DNA from 3 places in the Serratia fonticola genome. Region 1 is predicted to be linked to each of the others. Evidence: predicted binding sites of a transcription regulator. Region 1 holds the regulator's gene; each other region holds the start of a gene.

The links. Region 1 encodes Fur, which represses iron uptake genes when iron is present. Its sites were predicted from a motif close to ATAATAATGAGAACNACTATCAA; they were not measured.
Region 2: a site for Fur is predicted at 1,190-1,212, ahead of WN53_RS26470 (isochorismate synthase). Genes of this name have one in related genera too.
Region 3: a site for Fur is predicted at 1,373-1,395, ahead of exbB (tol-pal system-associated acyl-CoA thioesterase). Genes of this name have one in related genera too.

The regions. Positions count from the first base shown of each region.
Region 1 is NZ_CP011254.1:3,511,402-3,513,672, forward strand. It holds gene WN53_RS15615 (beta-N-acetylhexosaminidase) at 1-503, shown strand, start outside; gene fur (ferric iron uptake transcriptional regulator) at 685-1,131, opposite strand; gene fldA (flavodoxin FldA) at 1,457-1,996, opposite strand; gene ybfE (LexA regulated protein) at 2,200-2,271, opposite strand, start outside.
Region 2 is NZ_CP011254.1:5,951,117-5,953,387, reverse strand. It holds gene entS (enterobactin transporter EntS) at 1-107, shown strand, start outside; gene fepB (Fe2+-enterobactin ABC transporter substrate-binding protein) at 94-1,053, opposite strand; gene WN53_RS26470 (isochorismate synthase) at 1,248-2,271, shown strand, end outside.
Region 3 is NZ_CP011254.1:940,111-942,381, forward strand. It holds gene exbD (TonB system transport protein ExbD) at 1-307, opposite strand, end outside; gene exbB (tol-pal system-associated acyl-CoA thioesterase) at 311-1,303, opposite strand; gene WN53_RS04055 (DedA family protein) at 1,894-2,271, shown strand, end outside.

The sequences.
Region 1 (2,271 bases):
AGAGCGACAAACCATGGCCGGGCGCATATGGTCTTTCCGCCCAACTGTGGAGCGAAGTGGTGCGTACCGACCAGCAGATGGAATACATGATTTACCCACGTGCTGTGTCGCTGGCAGAACGTGCATGGCACCGCGCCAGCTGGGAGCAGGATTACAAAGCTGGCCGTGAGTACAAAGGTGGCGAAACCCATCAGGTCGATACCAAAACTCTGGATCAGGACTGGCTGCGCTTTGCCAACCTGATTGGCCAACGTGAGCTGGCCAAGATGGATAAAGCGGGTGTGAGCTATCGCCTGCCGGTCCCAGGTGCACGCATCATCGGTGGCAAGTTGGAGGCGAATATCGCTCTGCCGGGCCTGGGAATTGAATATTCCACCGACGGCGGCAAACAGTGGCAGCGTTATGACGATAAAGCACGCCCATCCGTAGCGGGTGACGTGCAAATCCGTGCAATCAGCCCGGATGGCAAACGCTTCAGCCGTGCCGAGCCAGTGAAAGCGTAAGTGAGAACTCCGCCCACCTACGTGTCGGTAGAGGGGCGGAGATAGTGCGAGGTGAGAGCAAACTGCAATTGTGATAATTGAGTGGATATTTTTCCCCGGCCTGTCCGGGGATTTTTTTGCCTATCATCCGGGCATAAAAAAACCGCCATTTAGGCGGTTTTCGCGTTCTGGCTGGCCAGAATCAGTTCTTGTTGTGCAGCGTTTCGTTCTCGCGGCAATCACCGGTTTCACAGTGGCCGTACAGGTACAGGCTGTGGTTGGTGAGCTTGATACCGTGTTGCTTGGCGATATCGCGCTGACGCACTTCGATGGATTCGTCGCTGAACTCGATCACTTTGCCGCAGTCCAGGCAAATCAGGTGATCGTGGTGGTGTTGCTGAGTCAGTTCGAAAACCGACTTGCCACCTTCAAAATTGTGGCGGGTCACAATACCTGCGTCGTCAAACTGGTTCAGCACGCGGTATACCGTGGCCAGACCAATTTCTTCACCCATATCTATCAGTTTTTTGTACAGATCTTCCGCACTGACGTGATGGCATGCCGGATCCTGCAAGACTTCCAGGATTTTGAGTCGCGGAAGAGTGACTTTTAAGCCAGCCTTCTTCAATGCGGAGTTGTTATCAGTCATGCGGATTCAGTCCTGTTACTATGCTAATCAAGTTGAGGCGTTCTCGCCTATGGCATCGGTTGGCACAAAGCGTTAATTGCGTCTCATTATAGAACCGGTTGCTGCAAATAGAAACCGCCGGTTGTTAACAAACATATCTTTGCACGTTTACAGGGTAATCATGCAAAGCTTTGATGGATGGGATAAACCGATATCTCAGTCTACCGTGGCGAGGTAGGAAGTTACAAACTTGTAGCTTCTATTGCTCTAATCCGTGATGCCGATAACAGAAGGGCGCGCTCTACGGCGCCCTTACTATGTGTTACCTATCCGCCGGGGCAGAGGCTTAGCCGACGATCTCGGCCAGGCTCAGCTCTTCAGTGATTTGCTTGACCCAGGCGTCTACACGTTCGTTGGTCAGCTCAGGTTGACGATCTTCGTCAATGGCCAGCCCGACAAAGTGGTCATCGTCTGCCAGACCCTTGGAGGCTTCAAAATGGTAGCCTTTGGTTGGCCAGTGGCCGACGATGGCCGCACCGCGTGGTTCAATGATGTCGCGGATGGTGCCCATCGCATCGCAGAAATATTCCGCGTAGTCTTCCTGATCGCCACAGCCAAACAGCGCCACCAGCTTGCCGTTAAAGTCGATGTCTTCCAGCGTCGGGAAGAAATCATCCCAGTCGCACTGGGCTTCGCCATAGTACCAGGTTGGGATACCGAGCAGCAGGATATCAAACGCTGCCAGATCTTCTTTGCTGCTTTTGGCGATGTCGTGGATTTCTGCCACGTCGTTGCCGAATTTTTGCTGAAGCGTCTTTTGGATCATCTTGGCAATGTTTTCGGTATTGCCAGTGTCGCTGCCAAAGAAAATGCCTACATGAGCCATAGTAAAGATAACCTTTTAATTCAAATGAATGTGTTGCGTAAACGCGGCCTGAGGCGCTGCCAAGGGCAGGCTTGCTCAGCCGTAAATGCGTATCATGCCAGAAATTTGCCCTGAGGTTTTATCGCGTTTATGCGATGCCTCTGCGGAGGTGGAACCGATCTGGCGTCATCCTTAACGCCGTGCCGCCTATGCGACAGCAGAGATCAGTGTTCTGGCTGTTCTTCTGCCAGTTGAGCCAACAGCATTTGTTCGATCAATTCGCTGCGGCTGATATT
Region 2 (2,271 bases), 2.4 Mb from region 1:
CGCTGCTGGCCGTGGTGCTGGCGTTTACCATGCGTGGCCTGCGCAACGTGAGCATGGGCGGGCAGAGCGATAAACTCCAACCCGCCGCTGCGACTACGGAGAAATAAACAGCTTTTCCAGACGCGTCAGCAAGTTGCTGGCGCTGTAATAATCCAGGCGGAAGGTGTCGTTCCCCAATGGGTAAACCCGCTTATTCTCCACCGCTGGCAGATGAGCCAGGAAACTGTTGCTCATCAGCCGCTGTGCATCACTTTCATCGTTGGCGAATAACAGCAGCGTTTGCCCATTCAAGCCTTCTGCCAGGTTTTCACCGCCAAGTTGTACGATATCTTTACGCGCCCCTTGGCTGGTGCTGGCGTTGAGTTTTGGTGGCAAAGTGGCCAGGGTAAAGCCCAGCTGTTGCAGCAGTTGCCCTTGAGATGAATCGGCGGTCCACAAGTTGGCGTTTTTGCCATCGCTGCGAAACACCAGTGCCGTTATGGGCTGTGGAGGCAATGTCATCTGCTGTTTCAGCGTTTTCTCACGGCGATCAAACTCGCTGACGATCTTCTCCGCTTGTGCTTCATGGCCGGTCGCTACGCCGAGGATGTTGGCCAGTTCCTGCCAGCTTTTATCGTCGTAGTTCACCACCAGCACCGGAGCGATGGCCGACAGTTGATCGTACAGGCGCACCGCAGAATCGGCCCCGGTAGCGGACATCACAATCAGGTCTGGTGCCTCACCGGCGATTGCCTCGGCGTTGGGTTCACCAATATATAACCGCTTCACTCCTCGTTTGGCCGCAATCTCTCCCCACTGGTGGAAAAAGCCCTGCCGATCCGACAGCCTATTGTTTGGGCTGGTGGCTCCGCTGGCAATCACTGGGGCGTCGATCGCCAGCAGTGTCCCGGTAACCGTCACGCTGGTGGAAACGATGCGCTGTGGGGGTTGGTTAAGGGTGATAACGCCGTGCGAGGTTTCGATACTGCGCGGCCAGGCTTTAGTCTCGGCTTGGGCAACGCTCAACGCCAGCAGGCCAAACAGCGCCAGGCTGAGCCGCAGGGGAATTGACATCGGTGAGATCCTTTTAATCCGAATGATTATCATTCATTGGTCAGAAACCACCAAGTTTAACCGTTAATGTGGGTTAGCAGAAGAGGTTACGTTTATTGACATGGTTAGTTCTGGCAGGTACTTTATCGCGGATGCAATACAAATGATAATCATTATTATATTGGTTATTGTTAATGAGACAAGAGGAAGTACCTATGGACGTAGCCGTTAAGGGCGCTGCGCAAAAGGACCTGCAACAGGGTGTAGATCTGGCACAGGCCGCCACAATATCCCCGACTTCAGGTTTCTTTTTTACCTCGCCTTTTCGCAGTCTGAGCACCCAGGGATGCTTTGCCCGCATCACCATGCCAGCGGTTGATGGCGATGACCTGCAGGGCCAATTCCAGCAGGCGATACAGCAAGCCTTTGCGCAGGCCCGCAAGGCAGGTATCAAGGATCCGCTGCTGTGTGGCGCGATCCCTTTCGATACTCGTCAACCCTCGTCACTGTTTATCCCGCAACAGACGCAATGGTTCGATCGTGAAACCCTGCTGACCAGCTTAGCGCCTGCTGTTGGACCGATCCCTGAGATTGTCCGCCAAACCGAGTTGCCAGCGCAGCCGCAGTTTATGCAGATGGTTAGCGATGCCGTACAGGCAACTAGCGGAGATCGATTGGATAAGGTGGTGCTCGCCCGCCTGTTGGACATTGAAACCAGCAAACCGGTAGACCACGCAGCGCTGATGGCGCGCATCATTGCCCAGAATCCGCACGGCTTCCATTTCCACGTGCCGCTGGCAGAGGGGACATTGGTGGGAGCCAGCCCAGAGCTGCTGCTGCGTAAATTTGGCGACCAGTTCCATTCCAACCCGCTGGCGGGTTCGGCTCGGCGCGAAAGCGATCCGCAGCGGGATCGGGCCGTCAGCGAACAGCTATTGGTTTCAGGCAAAGACCGTTATGAGCACCAGATCGTGACCGAAGGCATGCGCCAGGTCCTGGTTGGGCGTTGCAGTCATTTGCATATTCCCGCAACACCCGAACTGCTCAGTACCACCACGCTGTGGCATCTTTCGACGCCCATCGACGGTGAAGTGGCCGATCGGGCAGAGAATGCCCTGTCACTAGCCTGTCTGCTGCACCCTACGCCGGCATTATGCGGTACCCCAACGCTGGCAGCGCGCGATCTTATCGAACAGCTTGAGCCGTTTGACCGGCAGCTGTTTGGTGGCATCGTCGGCT
Region 3 (2,271 bases), 2.6 Mb from region 1:
AGATGGTGGTTTCTTTATTAGACTGCGTGCGTTGATCCAGCACCGACGTCAGCTGTTCCGCCGTCACCGGTTCATCACCGACATACAGCTGCTTGTCTGCCTTCACCGACAGGAACACCGGTTTTTCCGGACGCGGCTGCGGTTTAGCGGAAGAAGCGGGCAGATCAACACGAATATCTACCGTTGCCAGCGGCGCAGCCACCATAAAGATGATCAACAGCACCAGCATGACGTCGATAAACGGCGTCACGTTGATTTCATGCAGTTCGCCGCTGTCGTCCAGATCTTCATTTAAGCGCATCGCCATAACTCACCCCACCCGCAGTTGGTGCGCATGCTGCGAACGTTTGGCATCGGCCGAGGCCGCCAGATCCAGATCGCGGCCCAACAGCAGCAGCACCTGTGCCGCCACATCGCCCACCTGAGCACGGTGGCCGCCGATGACACGAGCAAAGATGTTGTAGATCACTACCGCCGGGATGGCCGCAACCAAACCGAGCGCGGTGGCCAGCAAGGCTTCCGCAATCCCCGGGGCAACGACCGCCAGGTTAGTGGTTTGCGAATGGGCAATGCCGATAAAGCTGTTCATGATGCCCCATACGGTGCCGAACAGGCCGACAAACGGTGAAATGGCGCCAATGGTAGCCAGGAAGCCATTGCCGCGCCCCAGTTGACGCCCATAGGCCGCTACGCGGCGTTCCAGACGGAAACCGGTACGCTCTTTAATGCCGTAGTTGTCGTTAGAGGCCGCCGACAGCTCCAGTTCGTTCTGCGCGTCTTGCAGCAGCACCGCACTGATGCTCTCTTGCGAGAAGCTTTGCGCCAATTCGGAGGCATCGTCCAGCGAACGCACGTCAGCCAGCGCCAACTGCTCACGGCGCAGACGGCGCTTGGAACGAAACAGCTCACTGCCTTTGGCAAACAGAATGGTCCAGGTGACGATAGACGCCAGCACCAGGCCAATCATCACGATTTTCACCACGATATCGGCGTGCTGATACATGCCCCAGACGGAAAGGTCCATACCACGCGTTTCTGGCGGTTGGATGGTCGGTTCAGGATTAACCGGAGTGATATTTTCCGGAGTACCCGCCACTGGGGTTACCGCTGTTGGTGTGGCCGGTGTCGTTGCCGCGGCAACGCTTTCAGCGACTGCTGGTGCAGTGGCCGGTGCCGCCTGAGCGTTGCCCGCCAACCCCACCACCAATACCAGTGAGGCGATCACACTGCGCCCCAATGCGCCCCATTGCCCACGGCCTGCGCCCTGAGCACTTTGATTTGTCATTTTGCCAGCCGTTTTCACGCTGTGCCTCCACCCATTTCAACATTTAAGGAAGAATTCAGCGTGCGATCATATCAAACCAATCAGGGATTGATAGTAGTTATCATTATTATTTGAAGAATTACGCATCGAGGAGCAAAAAATGATACAACCCCAGTCACTGTCAGGGTTTGCGCGTCGTTTGGCATAACATTGCCTACCCATAACGCTAACAAAATCATCACTCAAACTGCTGATTTATACCCCAACTGGCCACAAACGGAGTGAATATCTCACGCCATCACTGCGGGAAAACGTCTGCGGGCGCAGCATGCAGCGCCCCTACGTAAGGCCCGGTTGATGAAGAGTGGCTAGAATAAAATCACACAGTAAGGCGCGAGGTTTTACCGCGTTTTTACTTGGCCATACCCACGGTCACCTGTACTTTTTCCGAGTTTTACGGCCTTTGCCACATTTTCTATGCTCTGTTTAATGTCCGCTTAAGCTAATAGCGGTACACTATATAGTGCTCTAGGGCCTCACCACCGTGTGTGGCCTATTTTTACCGGTGAGCACGGCTATAACAGCACGGTAGCCTATAGAAAGTCAGCCCAGGCACCCCAGGATAAAGAATGGATGTATTAAGAGAGATTGTTCACGCACTGTGGACGCAAGACTTTACTGCACTTGCCGATCCCAGCGTGATTTGGGTGGTTTATGCCGTCCTTTTTACCACCTTGTTTTTGGAAAACGGTTTGTTGCCCGCTTCCTTCCTGCCCGGAGATAGCTTACTGCTGTTGGCCGGTGCCTTGATCGCCAAAGGCGTGATGAACTTTATCCCCACGCTGATTATTCTGACGGTCGCCGCCAGCCTTGGCTGTTGGCTCAGCTATCTGCAAGGGCGATGGCTTGGCCATACCTCGGTGGTGAAAGGCTGGTTGCTACAGCTACCGGCGCAATACCACCAGCGCGCGCACATGCTGTTTAACCGCCACGGCCTGGTCGCTTTA